2 regions of the Shewanella sp. FJAT-51649 genome follow, and region 1 is predicted to be linked to the other one. Evidence: predicted binding sites of a transcription regulator. Region 1 holds the regulator's gene; the other holds the start of a gene.
The links. The regulator sigma-54, encoded in region 1, starts transcription at its own class of promoters, with help from an activator protein. The targets are predictions, from matches to a motif close to GTTGGCACGNNNNTNGNNT.
Positions count from the first base shown of each region.

Region 2: K0H59_RS02760 (TorF family putative porin) is a predicted target of sigma-54. The motif match lies at 2,946-2,964, and genes of this name have one in related genera.

Region 1 covers NZ_CP080411.1:768,931-776,455, reverse strand. Annotated here, with positions in the region: gene lptA (lipopolysaccharide transport periplasmic protein LptA) at 1-131, shown strand, start outside; gene lptB (LPS export ABC transporter ATP-binding protein) at 128-859, shown strand; gene K0H59_RS03395 (RNA polymerase factor sigma-54) at 965-2,440, shown strand; gene hpf (ribosome hibernation promoting factor) at 2,469-2,756, shown strand; gene ptsN (PTS IIA-like nitrogen regulatory protein PtsN) at 2,759-3,202, shown strand; gene rapZ (RNase adapter RapZ) at 3,199-4,053, shown strand; gene K0H59_RS03375 (HPr family phosphocarrier protein) at 4,040-4,315, shown strand; gene mgtE (magnesium transporter) at 4,514-5,878, shown strand; gene K0H59_RS03365 (molybdate ABC transporter substrate-binding protein) at 5,947-6,774, opposite strand; gene K0H59_RS03360 (OmpA family protein) at 7,039-7,525, opposite strand, start outside.
Region 2 covers NZ_CP080411.1:622,217-629,741, reverse strand. Annotated here, with positions in the region: gene K0H59_RS02785 (hypothetical protein) at 139-453, shown strand; gene K0H59_RS02780 (DUF4240 domain-containing protein) at 460-969, opposite strand; gene K0H59_RS02775 (hypothetical protein) at 1,094-1,477, shown strand; gene K0H59_RS02770 (response regulator) at 1,552-2,349, shown strand; gene K0H59_RS02765 (HU family DNA-binding protein) at 2,496-2,768, shown strand; gene K0H59_RS02760 (TorF family putative porin) at 3,057-3,749, shown strand; gene rimK (30S ribosomal protein S6--L-glutamate ligase) at 3,812-4,717, opposite strand; gene K0H59_RS02750 (bifunctional diguanylate cyclase/phosphodiesterase) at 4,884-6,602, opposite strand; gene K0H59_RS02745 (response regulator) at 6,612-7,046, opposite strand; gene K0H59_RS02740 (CHASE domain-containing protein) at 7,043-7,525, opposite strand, start outside.

The DNA of each region.
Region 1 (7,525 bases):
AAAAACTGATCGCTGAGAGCACGGGTAGCGGCGATGATCGCGTGATTACCATTATTCAACCTGACAACTATCAGGAAGAACTCAAGAATCAGCCTGCGGACAAACCTGTGAAAAAACAGGATTCTAAATGACCCAAATCACTTTAAAAGCACAGAATCTCGCTAAGAGTTATAAGAGTCGTCAGGTTGTGAAAGATGTCAGCCTGACGGTCAAAACGGGTCAAGTCGTCGGCCTACTCGGCCCAAACGGCGCGGGTAAAACCACCACCTTTTACATGGTCGTGGGCTTAGTCAAAAGTGATAAAGGCCATATATTTATCGACGATGATGATTTAACTGCCGATCCCATGCACCTGCGCGCTCGCAAAGGCATTGGTTACCTGCCACAGGAAGCCAGTATCTTTCGCAAGCTGACAGTGCACGACAATATCATGGCGGTACTGCAAACCCGTAAAGAGCTCAATCGCGACCAACGCGAAGAAGAGCTGGAACATCTACTCGAAGAGTTCCATATCACCCATATTCGCGATAGCCAAGGCATGTCGTTATCGGGCGGTGAACGTCGCCGCGTCGAAATTGCCCGCGCCTTAGCGGCCAATCCTAAGTTTATTCTGCTCGATGAACCCTTCGCCGGTGTCGACCCGATTTCGGTTATCGATATCAAGAAAATCATCGAACAACTCAAGAGCCGAGGCCTTGGGGTACTGATCACAGACCACAATGTGCGCGAAACATTGGACGTCTGTGAACATGCCTACATTGTCAGTCACGGAAACCTGATTGCCGAAGGAACTCCCGCAGAGATCTTAGACAATCAGCAAGTTAGGGCTGTGTACTTAGGTGAACAATTCAGGCTATAGTTACTTAAACAGAGCCAATTAGCCTTGAATTTTGGCTTATCAGCGCCATCAATATGATAACAAGCGGCCTAAATTCAAAATAATAACGTAGGGATCAGCGGTAACATGAAAGCGTCACTCCAGCTCAAACTGGGTCAACAGTTAACCATGACGCCACAACTTCAACAGGCCATTCGTCTGTTGCAATTGTCGTCATTGGAACTGCAGCAAGAGATCCAGCAAGCCTTAGACTCTAATCCTCTTCTCGAGCTGGAAGAGGAGCAATTCGATGCGCCTACCGAACGTAAGCAAGATATCGCCGATACCGACTTTAGCGAAACGACGGCCCAGCCACAGGAACAAGACAATTCCACCGTGGACATTGCCGAGTCGCTGACCAAAGAATCCCTACCCGAAGAACTGCCCATGGACACCACTTGGGATGAAGTCTTTACCGCATCGCCAAACTCAGGTTCAGGCGCGAGCCGTGAAGATGACATGCCCTTCCAAGGGGAAACTAGTGAAGGCCTGTACGAACATTTAGAATGGCAAAAAAACCTCACGCCCTTCTCTGAAACCGATTTAGCCATCGCCACCGCGATTATTGATGCCATCGACGATCAGGGTTATCTCACTCAAAGTACTGAAGATATCCTCGAAGCTATGGGCAATCCAGAGATAGAACTGGATGAAGTCGAAGCCGTACTCAAGCGCATTCAACACTTCGATCCCGTCGGTGTCGCAGCAAGGGATTTAAGCGAATGTCTGCTTATCCAACTCTCCCACTTTGCGCCGGATACCCCACACCTCGAAAACGCCCGCATGCTGATCAAAGATCATTTAGATCTGATCGCTGCCCGCGACTTTAGGTTGTTGATGCGTAAAACCAAGCTTAAGGAAGATGACCTGCGCGAGAGCATTGCCCTCATCCAAACCTTAAACCCTCGCCCCGGCTTACTCATCACCCCTGTTGATGAAGAATATGTCATCCCCGATGTGTCGGTGTCGAAGAAAAATGGTCGCTGGGTGGTCGAGTTAAACCCAGACTGTATGCCAAAAATCAATGTTAATCAGCAATATGCAGCCATGGCGCGCAGCACTAAAAGCCAAGCCGATAGCCAATTTATCCGCGGGCATCTGCAAGAAGCCAAGTGGTTTATTAAAAGCCTTGAAAGCCGTAACGAAACACTGCTCAAGGTGGCAAACTGCATAGTGCAATATCAACAGGGTTTCTTCGAATACGGTGAAGAAGCCATGAAACCTATGGTCCTAAACGATATCGCCGAGGCGGTAGAGATGCATGAGTCCACCATTTCACGGGTAACCACACAAAAATACATGCATACCCCAAAGGGACTTTTTGAACTAAAATATTTCTTCTCAAGCCACGTCGGGACTGATGATGGCGGTGAGTGCTCATCCACGGCAATCAGAGCCTTCATTAAGAAACTGGTTGCAGCGGAAAACCAGAAAAAACCATTAAGCGATAGCAAGATGGCGCAACTTCTGGCAGAACAGGGAATTAACGTTGCGCGCAGAACCATTGCGAAGTACCGAGAGGCGATGCTTATTCCCCCTTCCAATCAGCGTAAAAGTTTATAGCCTAAAGTGGAAATCGGAGGACGTTTATATGCAAATAAACCTGAGTGGACACCATATCGAGATTACTGAATCGTTACGGGCTTATGTTGAGGAAAAGTTTTCAAAACTTGAACGTCATTTCGAACAGATCAATAATGTGCACGTTGTGCTCAATGTTGAGAAAATGCAACAAATTGCCGAAGCGAGAATCAACCTCACCGGTGGTGAAGTCTTCGCGACTTCAGAGCATGCAGATATGTATGCTGCCATAGACGTCCTGATCGACAAGCTTGATCGTCAGGTTATTAAACACAAAGAGAAGTTAACAAAACACTAGCAATGGAACTTCGTACCATACTGCGGCCGGAATGCACGACCTGCGCCACTCCGGGCAGTAAGAAAAAGGTACTGGAACTTATCAGCGACTTAGCCGCTGCCCAGTACCCCACCCTCTCATCTCAAGAGATCTTCGAAAGCCTAGTGGCGCGCGAAAAGATGGGGAGCACAGGTATAGGTAACGGCATCGCCATTCCACATGGTCGATTAACCGATATAACACAACCCATAGCCATATTGGTGAAATGTGAGGAGCCGATAGCCTTTGATGCTATCGATAAACAACCTGTCGACATTTTATTTGCGCTGCTGGTGCCTGCTGACCAATGTCAACAGCACTTAAGCACTTTGTCCTGCATGGCTGAAAAGCTCAGCGACAAACAAATATTGAAGCAATTGCGCAAGACGCATGATGAAACGGAACTCTATCAGGTAATCACTGGATGAAACTGGTCATAGTGTCAGGGCGCTCAGGCTCAGGCAAATCGGTCGCACTAAGAGTGCTTGAAGATCTCGGCTACTATTGTGTCGATAATCTTCCTTTGCCGCTGATTGGCAGCTTACTCGAACAGCTCAAGGGCAGTAACGATCTCGTCGCCATCAGCGTTGACGTGCGTAACCTGCCGGAGCAAGACAAGGTACTCGTCAAACAGCTCGCCAGCCTGCCAGAGGGCACTGAACTTACCAGCTTCTTCTTAAATTCCAGCGATAAAGTACTGCTAAAGCGCTACAGCGAGACTCGGCGCTTACATCCCTTATCTAAGAGCCGAGTATCACTGCAGGAAGCCATTAAGCTTGAAGGCAAATTGCTCGAGCCACTGTCGCAACAGATGGATCACTACATAGATACCTCGAATCTGAATATCTATGAACTCAGCGACCAAGTACGGCAAATCCTGCTTGGCAGTGTCGATAAGGAACTGGTGATCAACTTCGAGTCCTTCGGTTTTAAGCATGGTATGCCAACCGAAGCCGACTTTATGTTCGATGTGCGCTTTTTACCCAATCCCCATTGGGAACCCGAGCTGCGCCCCCTCACTGGCTTAGATGAACCTGTGGCAGAGTTTTTAAATCGCCAGCCACTGGTCAATAAGTTCATCTGGCAAATCGAGAATTTACTCGAAACTTGGTTGCCCCATTTAGAACGTAATAACCGCAGCTATTTGACCATCGCCATCGGCTGTACTGGCGGTCAACACAGATCGGTTTACGTGGCCGAGCAACTGGCTAAACGCTTTAGCAACGGCAAACACAAAGTGAATGCCCGCCACCGAGAGTTAAGCCATGCCAAAGCTTGAGCGCCAAGTCACCATCTGCAATAAACTCGGCTTACATGCCCGCGCCGCCACTAAGCTCGTGGTGTTGGCCTCAGAGTTTGATGCCAGCATTACGCTGATCCAAGGTGAGAAACAGGCCTCTGCCGCCAGTGTGTTAGGGCTACTCATGCTGGAAACGGGTATGGGTAAAACCATTACCCTGATTGCCGAAGGCCCGGATGCCGAACCAGCGCTCAATGCCATTTGCGCGCTTATTGACGCTAAGTTCGACGAAGCCTGCTAATTGCCTCGACATCTCATCTCGATGATCTCTACCGTTATTCAGTACCCTGTTTGGTTTTGATTTCAGCACCTTATACCAGTAAAACACATTTGTGACTCGACGCCCTCCCGTGCGCTCAATTACAATACACTGCTGCGCTTTGGCTTAAGTCCTCAACAGCCAAACGTCCCTATCCACCGTCGCCATCTTGGAGGAAACATGCCTGTAGAAGCCTCAGACAGCTTACAAGTCGAACAACGTCTCGACCAACTGAGCCATGCCCTCAATAGCGGTATGTTTGTGCATGTCAGGCAAATGCTGCAAAACATGGCGGCGTCGGATATCGCATTGATTTTAGAGTCCTCGCCCCCTAAGGCGCGGCAAGTGTTGTGGCAACTTATCGATCAAGATCAGCTCGGGGATATTCTCGATGAACTCAGTGAAGAGTTAAAAGATCCACTGATCCGCGCCATGAGCCCTGAGCGGGTTGCCAAGGCGACCGCCAGTATGGATACGGACGATCTCGCTTATATCCTGCGAAGCTTGCCGGATACCGTTTATAAGCAAGTATTGCAATCAATGAGTCTGCAAAACCGCCAGCGGGTGGAGCAGGCGCTTTCTTACCCAGATGAAACTGCGGGCAGCTTAATGAACACAGATACTGTGACCTTAAGGCCCGATGTGAATATCGATGTGGTACTGCGTTATTTGCGCCAACGGGGCAATCTGCCCGACACCACTGACACCTTATACGTGGTGGATAAGCACGATCGCGTACTTGGCGGGGTCAAACTTGCGGATCTGCTCACCTGCGATCCCAATACTCATATCAGCAGCATTATCGATACCGATATCGAGAGCATTCCCGTGGGCATGTCCGACAGTGAAGTCGCGCAGCTGTTCGAGCGCCATGACTGGGTATCCGCCCCCGTGGTCGATAGTGAGGGCAAGTTACTCGGGCGTATCACCATCGATGACGTGGTGGATGTTATCCGTGAAGACGCCGAGCACTCCATGATGGGGATGGCGGGGATGGACGACGATGAAGATACCTTCGCCCCTGTAGTGAAGAGCACTTTCCGCCGCTCACTCTGGCTGACAATTAACCTGTTTGCCGCCCTGTTAGCAGCCTCTGTCAGCAATATGTTTGAAGGCACAATCGAACAATTCGCCACGATTGCGATTTTAATGACAATTGTCCCTAGCATGGGCGGGGTCGCGGGTAATCAAACCTTAGCTCTGGTGATCCGTGGGATTGCTTTGGGTCATATTGGCCAGAGTAACGCCCGCTGGCTGATTGGCAAAGAACTCGCCATTGGCTTTTTGAACGGCCTCATGTGGTCGATTTTGGTGTTTATCGCGGTATTAGTTTGGAAAGATGATATGGCGCTTGCCAGCCTGATTGGCGGCGCAATGCTCATCAATATGACGGTCGCAGGACTGGCTGGCGCCAGTATTCCGCTGATCTTAAAGCGCTTAAAAGTGGATCCTGCGTTAGCGGGCGGCATGGTGCTCACCACAGTCACCGATGTCATTGGCCTATTTGCCTTCCTAGGATTAGCGACCCTGTATTTAATGCACTAGTACTCAACCTGCTAAAACGAACAACAAAAATGGCGCCATAGGGCGCCATTTTAATAAGTCAATTAGCACTATTTTTTAGGCGGCTGAAAACCATAACCCGTTAAAATCGCTTGTCCCTCAGGAGACAAAATAAACTCGGCTAAAGGCGCAGCTGCATTATTGGCATCCTTTAACACCAATAGGCCATAGTCGGCACCAACCGCTAGCTCAGGCGGTAAATCGACAATCTTGAGGCTTGGCACTTCTTTTTGTGCCAGCACCGCATTGGTGCAATAGGTTAAGAACACGTCCGCCTGCTTATTTTCCATCACCCAAGCATAGGGATTACGATCTTTCGGCGGTTTAGCGCTCTCAGGCCCACCCGTTAGCTGCAAGGCTTTGGTTTCTAATGTGGTTTTTGCATTGGCTTTTAAGGCCTCGGCTTTCGCAAACACGGCCCAAGCATAATCCCCCGCAGGATCGGCTTTTGGCGTCGACGTTCCGACTTTAGTTTGCGGCGCGAGCAGGGTATCTAATAAATTCGCACTGGTGAGTGGCACATCCGCCTGGGCAATGGCGCAGAGCTGGTTACGGGCAAACATTTGCACCTGTTGACCCGCTCCCGCATCGACTAAGGCCTGCGGGTGTTTCATATTCGCCGAGGCGAAGATATCGACTCGCTCACCCTCTTGGATCCGCTTGAGTAATAAGCCCGAAGGCGCATACTGCGCCGCGACTTTGGCGTCGGATTTCGCTTGATAAGCGGCAATAATATCGTTCATCGCCGCCTTTAAACTGCCAGCGGCCCTGAGTTCAATTGGTGCAGTTGCCTCAGAGCTCATTGTTGCGCCTTGCGCCATTCCCGCCATCAATGTCGCCCCTAAACTGATTGCGAACACTAAACCTTGTTTTGCCATGCTGTACTCTCCATTCACACAGAAATGTCCTAGTGCATACAAGACGGCAAAACCTTTAGCGGATCAAGTATTACCGCAGCTGGATAAATGCAAATCGGGACGATTGTGGCCAAGATCACTTAAGTCTTTTAGGTGACTGGACAAATTGTCCACTAAGGTAAATTGTTCCCTAATGCCCCCTAGAGCACATAGTTCGTTCACACAAATTGCCACCCAGTGCAGAAAGTAAAAAGTCGCCCGTAGGCGACTCTTATTTTATGGCAATTATTGCCCCGTTGGGGTTAACACAATTTCCACTCGACGGTTTTGGGCGCGACCTGCGGCATTCGCATTCGATGCGATAGGGCTCGCTTCACCCATGCCCTTAGATTTAACCCGAGCAGAAGCGACGCCCTTGCTCATCAGGTAGTTGCCCACTTCGCTGGCACGCACTTGTGATAAACGTAGGTTGTAAGCATCTGAACCGCTGCTGTCGGTGTAACCTAATACGTTCAGTTGAGTCTTGCTGTATTCCTTGGCCACCAGCGCTACTGAGTTCAATACGCGCTTAGCGCCATCGCTCAGCTCGGTTTGATCAACACCAAAAGTCACTTCGTTTGGCATGTTGAGAATAATATTGTCACCGTCGCGGGTCACACTCACGCCTGTCGAGGCCAGTTGTTGACGCAGTTTGGTTTCTTGCACATCCATGTAATAGCCAATACCACCGCCGACGGCGGCGCCAGAGGCTGCACCAATTAAAGCACCTTTA
Region 2 (7,525 bases), 150 kb from region 1:
AGCCAAGGTTCAAGATCCCTCCAGTATGCTTAATTTCTCAGCAATACCTTTGGTTTTGTTTGTCATGGATGCACGATGAAAGCCAAACGACGATTTAAAGACTAACCGATTATCGGTAATTTAAATTTGGAGTGATCTATGAAACTAACAACCGCAAAGCTACAACAACCTATGATGGCAAAGCTTGCCTTACTGACACTGCTCACCCTAGGCACACTCATCAGTTTACCTAGCCATGCCACCACCCTCAGCGCTGCGCAGCAGCAAGTGGTGAAATCGCACTTTGATAAACTGGCTCAGTCACAACAGCAGGCAGAAGAGCGCATGACTGAGCAGCTCGACCAAGACTTTAGCCGCGAATTAGTGGAGCAAGAGCATCAACTGATGCGCCAGACTTGCCCTCGCTACGGCATGACCTTCGATATCAGCCGCAATGCCTGCTTACGCTCGTAAGCCAAATTAAAACGGAAAACGCGCACTAAGCTCAGGATATTGCTGCTTTAAATCTTTGGGCTTAGTGCTAAATTTTTTACCCGCAGGTGTCGCCTTGCCCGACGGCATAAAAGGCAACTCCTTACCCGTTCTGTCTTCAAATAGTTGACCCGCGATCAAGTCGTAATCTTCGATAAAAGGATAGGCGTAGCCGTCTTTCTCGGGCCACGCTGGTAACTGCGCCAAAGTGTCGGGATTGGCAATCACCGCCTCATAACGGGCCTGCCCAAGTGAGATCAGAAACGCGCGAAATTCGGCAAAGGCATAATCGGAATCACAGCCCGTGATGATATAAGCCGCTCCCCACACCGACCATAAGTAGCTTCGGCGCATCTGTTGGCCAAACAATTTATCGAAGGCTTTTAACTCGTCGTCACTCAGCTCTGCCAACTTTTGCTTTAATGCCTGCGCTAAAGATTCCTGGGATTGCGCTGGCTCACTGCGGGTCACTAAGTCCCAAAATTCTACTTCTGTCATCACTTAACCTAATATTGAATGCCCAAGCAAAGGCGTATTCTACATGATAATACGGTTATGCTGGACTCAGTTCAGGGCTTTTCCTACACTTGCTCCACTTAAAATAACCAATAAACCCAAGTCAATGCCTAAACGCCTTATTCTACTGATTGCCCTCTACACCCTCTTTGCCGTAGTCGCGCTACTGCGTGCCGTTACCACAGGTTCGTTCGATCTCTTTAGCTTAGGTGTTTTGCCAGTTTTGTTTGGCATACTCACTCAGGCGCCTTGGTCTAGCTTAGTGCTGAAAATTTATATTGGATTACAAACCTTAGGCCTGTCAGCACTAGGGGTTACTGCGATTATCGCCTATCAAATTACCCCGCAGGACGTCAAAGTGGTGGTTGAAGGCCACAACATCCCTATGTTGCCCTTAGTCTTAAGCATCATCGCCCTGTTATCTGTGCAGTATTGGATAGCCTTTTCCCGCGTCAGCCATAATTATTTAACCGCAAAGGTAAAAGCATAAGCCTGTTTATTGCTAAGCCCTTGTTTATAGCCTAAGTTAACGGCTCCCTAAAAGACCTGATAAAGCCAGCCACTATGACTCATTTATCGCCCAGCGAACTCTCGATTCTCATTGTTGAGCCATCGGAAACCCAGCGCCGGATTATCATCAAGCGCTTACAGCAAGAAGGCATTATCAGCATTCAAAATGCGGCTGATTTGGCTCAAGCGAAAGAACTGATAGCCCGCCATAAACCGGATCTCATCGCCAGCGCCATGTATTTTGAAGATGGCACCGCGACCGAGTTTTTAAGCTACCTGTGCACCAACAGTGAATACAAAGACATTCAATTTATGTTGGTTTCGAGCGAATGTCGCCGTGAGCAATTAGAGATTTTTCGTCAGTCTGGCGTGGTCGCGATTCTGCCAAAGCCCTTTAATGCCGAACACTTAGGCAAGGCGTTGAATGCAACTATCGATTTACTCAGCCATGATGAGCTCGACCTGAGTCACTTCGATGTACACGACGTGCGTGTGCTCGTGGTTGATGACAGCCGCATGGCGCGCAATGTGATTAAACGTACTATTGGCAACCTTGGGATCAAGCAGATCACCGAAGCGGAAGATGGCGCTCAAGCCATTGAGTTAATGCGTAATAATATGTTTGACCTGATCATTACCGATTACAATATGCCCAGCGTCGATGGTCTGGCACTCACCCAATTTATCCGTAATGAAAGCCAGCAATCCCATGTGCCTATCCTCATGGTGTCTTCGGAGGCAAATGATGCTCACTTGAGCAACGTCTCGCAGGCGGGCGTCAATGCCCTGTGTGATAAACCCTTCGAACCCAAATTGGTGAAGCAGCTCTTATATCAGTTGCTCGAAGAATAAAACCTAAGTCACGAACGGGACAAATATTCTGCATTTTTGTTACTTATAGGACACAAGCCCGCAGCAAAGGGCTTTCCAACGGCTAAACCTTGTGGCATGTTAGGCACGCTGACTTAATAAATCTACGGAAAGAAGAGACAATAAAGATGAACAAAACTGAACTTATTGCCAAGATTGCAGAAAATGCCGATATCACTAAAGCTGAAGCAGCACGTGCATTGAAATCTTTCGAAGCAGCTATTACTGAATCAATGAAAAACGGTGACAAGATCTCTATCGTTGGATTTGGCTCTTTTGAAACCACGACTCGCGCAGCTCGTACTGGCCGTAACCCACAGACAGGCAAAGAAATCCAGATCGCTGAAGCCACTGTGCCTAAGTTTAAAGCGGGTAAAACCTTGCGTGATAGTGTGAACTAATTCGCTCGACATCATTCTATAAAACGCCTCCTTTGTGGGGCGTTTTTTTGCCCTGCGAAAAGCATGAAAGATGATTTTTTGCACAAATACAGTGCGCACACCGCTCCATTTTCGAGCATTTTAAAACATTTTATTAACAATGATTTTATAACCATTTGTTTTTAATGATGTTCAAATAATGGCATGTGATTAGCAATTCCCTTATCAGAAAAAACCATGATGCACCAATGTCACCCGCTCGGTGGTGACATGAGTGAATCGATAAATAAGTCAATCGAGGGGATGAGAATGAGAAAATCACTGTACAGCGTTTTGGCATTATCGACGGGATTGTTACTAACCACCAACGCCTTTGCGGCCGTGTCCGGCAATATTGGCGGCACGTCTAACTATCTATGGCGCGGGGTCACTCAAACCAATGATTCGGTCGCTATCCAAGGAGGCATAGACTACAGCCATGACTCCGGATTCTATGCTGGCACTTGGGCATCGAATGTCGACTTTGGCGACGATACAAGCTATGAGTTGGATCTCTACGCAGGCTACGGCGGCAACATCACCGAAGACCTCAGCTACGATATTGGTTACCTCTACTACGCTTACCCCGATGCCGAAGGCAGCATCGATTTTGGTGAACTGCATGGCGCTATTACCTGGAAATGGTTTGAACTCAGTTACTCACAGGTGATCAATGCGGGTGATGATGTCGCAGCCGAGCCATTAGATAACAAGGACATGAGTTACCTTGCGGCCACGGCATCTTTCCCGCTGACGGATAAACTCAGCCTATCTTTGCACTACGGCTACTCCAGCGGCGATGTGGTTGAATCTTGGTTTGGCGAAGATAACTACGCAGATTACAACGTTACCCTGAGTGCCGATACCAGTATGGGAACCGTGTCATTTATGGTGTCAGATACAGATCTGCAGGGTGATGATGCCAAGGTAGTTTTAGGCTATTCCTACGGCTTTGATTTATAAGATTAAGCACTAACTTAAGCGCTAGTAAAACAAAAACGCCGCGATAATCTCGGCGTTTTTTATTAGGCAATTACGGCGCGATTCGATTTACGCGCCGATACCATTTTCTCAATGTACTCTACGATGGGTTCAGTGACCGAGATTCCTGTGGTCTGCTCAATCCCTTCGATACCAGGCGCCGAGTTCACCTCAAGGATCAAGGGACCACGATTAGAGCGTAAAATATCGACCCCCGCCACCACTAAGCCCATGGCTTTCACTGCGGCGACCGCCATCTTGCGCTCCGCAGGGGTGATTTTCACTTTTTCACCGCAGCCACCTAAGTGCAGGTTAGAGCGAAAATCTCCTTCGGGTCCTTGGCGCTTCATCGAAGCCACCACTTTATCGCCAACCACAAAACAGCGAATGTCGCTGCCGTTGGATTCCTTAATATATTCCTGCACCATGATATTGGCTTTCAGCCCTAAAAAGGCTTCGATCACGCTCTCGGCAGCAGTTTTAGTTTCGGCCAATACCACGCCAATCCCTTGTGTGCCTTCCAGCAACTTAATCACTAAGGGCGCGCCGCCCACCATGTTAATTAAATCGGGAATATCATTGGGTTTATTGGCAAATCCAGTAATAGGCATGCCAATGCCTTTGCGGGAAAGCAATTGCAACGCGCGTAACTTGTCCCGTGAACGCGCGATTGAAATCGAGTCGTTGGCGGCAAATACCCCCATCATTTCGAACTGGCGCACTACCGCGCAGCCATAAAAGGTCACGCTGGCGTGAATGCGTGGGATAATGGCATCGAACCCCGTTAACTCTTGGCCTTGGTAATGAATGCTAGGCTTGATGGAGTTGATATTCATGTAGCAATTCAAGGTATTAATAACCACAGCCTCATGACCACGGCTCTCGCAGGCCGCCACTAGGCGTCGGGTGGAATACAACTCAGGGAACTGGGATAAGATACCTATTTTCATTGCCAAATGACCAAATTAAACACTGTGATTGAAGCTCTGTGCACACGGCATCAGAAAGGGGCGCAGATATTTGTCTATTACTGAGTGTAAAGCAAGAAAATATTCCTCACCAGACGAAAACCTCAGCCTTAGCCAAACGTAAGATAATCTTCACAATTTAGGGTCATTATTTTGTAAGTAGTGGAGTAATGTACTTGGCCTCAAATTCGCTCGCTTCTAAGGGCCGCGAAAATAAATACCCTTGGAGCACATTGCAATTTCGTGCGGTGCAAAACTCGGCTTGTTCAGCCGTTTCAATGCCTTCGGCAACCGATGTCACGTTAAAACCATAAGCAAAATTGAGTAATGCCGCGAGTAACCGCGTATCTTTGTCATCCTTATCGTAGGAGGCAATAAAGCTCTTATCAATTTTTAATACACTGATTGGAAAGAGTTTTATATGCTCTAGGGATGAAAAGCCTGTACCGAAGTCATCGAGTGCAAATCGCACTCCGAGTTGCGCAATTCTATCGAGTACCTTGGCATGTTCATGGGGTTCTTCAATTAAGCTGTTTTCGGTAATCTCAAGCTCTAGCGCTTTCGCATCTAATCCCGTCACCTCGAGGGCATGAACAATTTTTTCATATAGATCAATGTGCCCAATTTGCGATGCCGACAGATTCACTGCAATGGTAAAGCTATGTCCAACGGGGGTTAGCCGCGTGAGCCATTCCTGCGCCTGACGACAGGCTTCGATAAGCACCCAATCACCGATTTCTTCCATCAGACCAATTTCCTCTGCAATGGATAGGAATTGATCCGGTGCAATCAAACCATCTTGCGGATGCAACCAACGGATTAACGCCTCCATCCCTATCACCTGATGGGTTTGAGAATCTACTTGTGCCTGATAATAAACCTTGAATTCATTCTGCTTGAGCGCCATGCGCAAGCTGGACTCGATATGATTACGGTAACGGACTTCTTTATCTAAGGCCTCAGAATAAAACTGAATTTGGTTGCGCCCCATTTTTTTGGCGCGATACATGGCAATATCGGCGCATTTCATCAACTCAGAGCTATCAGAGGCGGCCTCATTATAAAAAGCCACGCCGATACTGGCGCCAATCATCACATCGTTTTCACCCAGGCAGAAAACCTCCTCAAAGGCCTTAAGCAGGCGATTGGCGACTATCATAGGGAAATATTTGTAGTCATTGTCGGTCACGAGTACCACAAACTCATCGCCACCTAAGCGGGCGATCACATCACCATCTCGCAGCACAGAGCTTAATCGCGAGGCGACTTTGACGAGTAAGATATCGCCAGTTTGATGACCTAAAGTATCGTTAATTGCTTTAAAATCATCTAGATCTAGCAAAATAACGGCGAGAAAGTCATTGCTGCGTTTTGCCCTTGCTATAGCGCGGTTCAAACACAGTTCAAACCCGTAGCGGTTCACTAATTTGGTTAGAGAATCATGCTCAGCCAACTCTTTGAGTTTTTGATGGCTATTTCTTAGGGCTAAGGCCATGGAGGAACGTTGTTTAGCGTAACGAATCGCACGGCTTAAGATCCGTGAATTGACTTCATCTTTTAACAGAAAATCCTGCGCGCCCAGCTCGATACAACGCTGTGCCAGTTTCTCATCCTCATAGCGACTCAGCATCACCACCACAGTTTGGTCTTGAGTCATCGAATTGAGTTTGATCAGCACCTCTAAACCATTGGCATCGGGTAATAGATAATCCAATAAGATACCGTCGAAATGCCTTTCAAGAGCCAAGTTAAGGCCATCGAAAGCACAATTTGCTTCAACCACATTGAAGGCTAATTTGGACTGTCGCAGTGCCCGAATAATCGCAGTTCTATCGACTTCATCATCATCGATCAGCAGTAAATCCATATACACACCCTATACGGTTGGAAGCTCCACTATGCGCCAATAACCTTCCAACATATTGAAAATGTTGTTGAAACCATCCTTAATATCCGTTTTCACCATATAGCCTGCGACATGGTGACTATAAGCCTTCATCCGATCCTCATCGGTACTCGAAGTCGTGAGCATAAATACCACGGAGGAAGACAGGGTTGGGTCGGAGCGAATATGTTCAAGGAATTCAAACCCATTCATTCTGGGCATATTAAGATCGAGCAAAATGAGGTAGGAACCTTTTATCGCTTCGCTGTGGGTCAAAATACTTAATGCTTCTAGGCCATCTCGTGCACGTACTAAGGGGTTGAGCAATCTCAGTTGCTTCATCGCCCGCTGCACCGCCATATAATCCACATCATCGTCATCGACCAACAAAATCGTCACTTGTTTGTAGTTATTAGTGCTGCTCATATCCCCTCCTTGTTGACTATGCGCATCGGCCAGCTAAATCGAAAACAACAACCACGTCCCTCTGATTCTAGTTGAATTTTTCCACCAAGACTTTCTACCGTCTTTTTGACTAGCGACAAACCTAAACCGCTCCCCTCCACTTCATCCCTCGGCCTAAGCGTTTGGAACATCTCAAATACCTTGCCATGGTATTTAGTGGATATGCCTGGACCATCATCGATAACACTAAACCAGTAATGGGTGTTGGAGGCACTACACACCACTTTAATCACACCTTCAGCCTGATCATGGTGTTTAATCGCATTACTGAATAAATTCCTTATCACTAATTCGAGCAGAGTTTTTACGGTTTTAAATTGTGGGAAATTTCCTTCGAGCTCTAGGGAAAAGCCCTGCGGCGGTGCGACTAAGGCGAACATATCCTCAATCAGTTGCCGTGAATCAACATCGACAATCTCCGCATCGACTCGCCCAATACG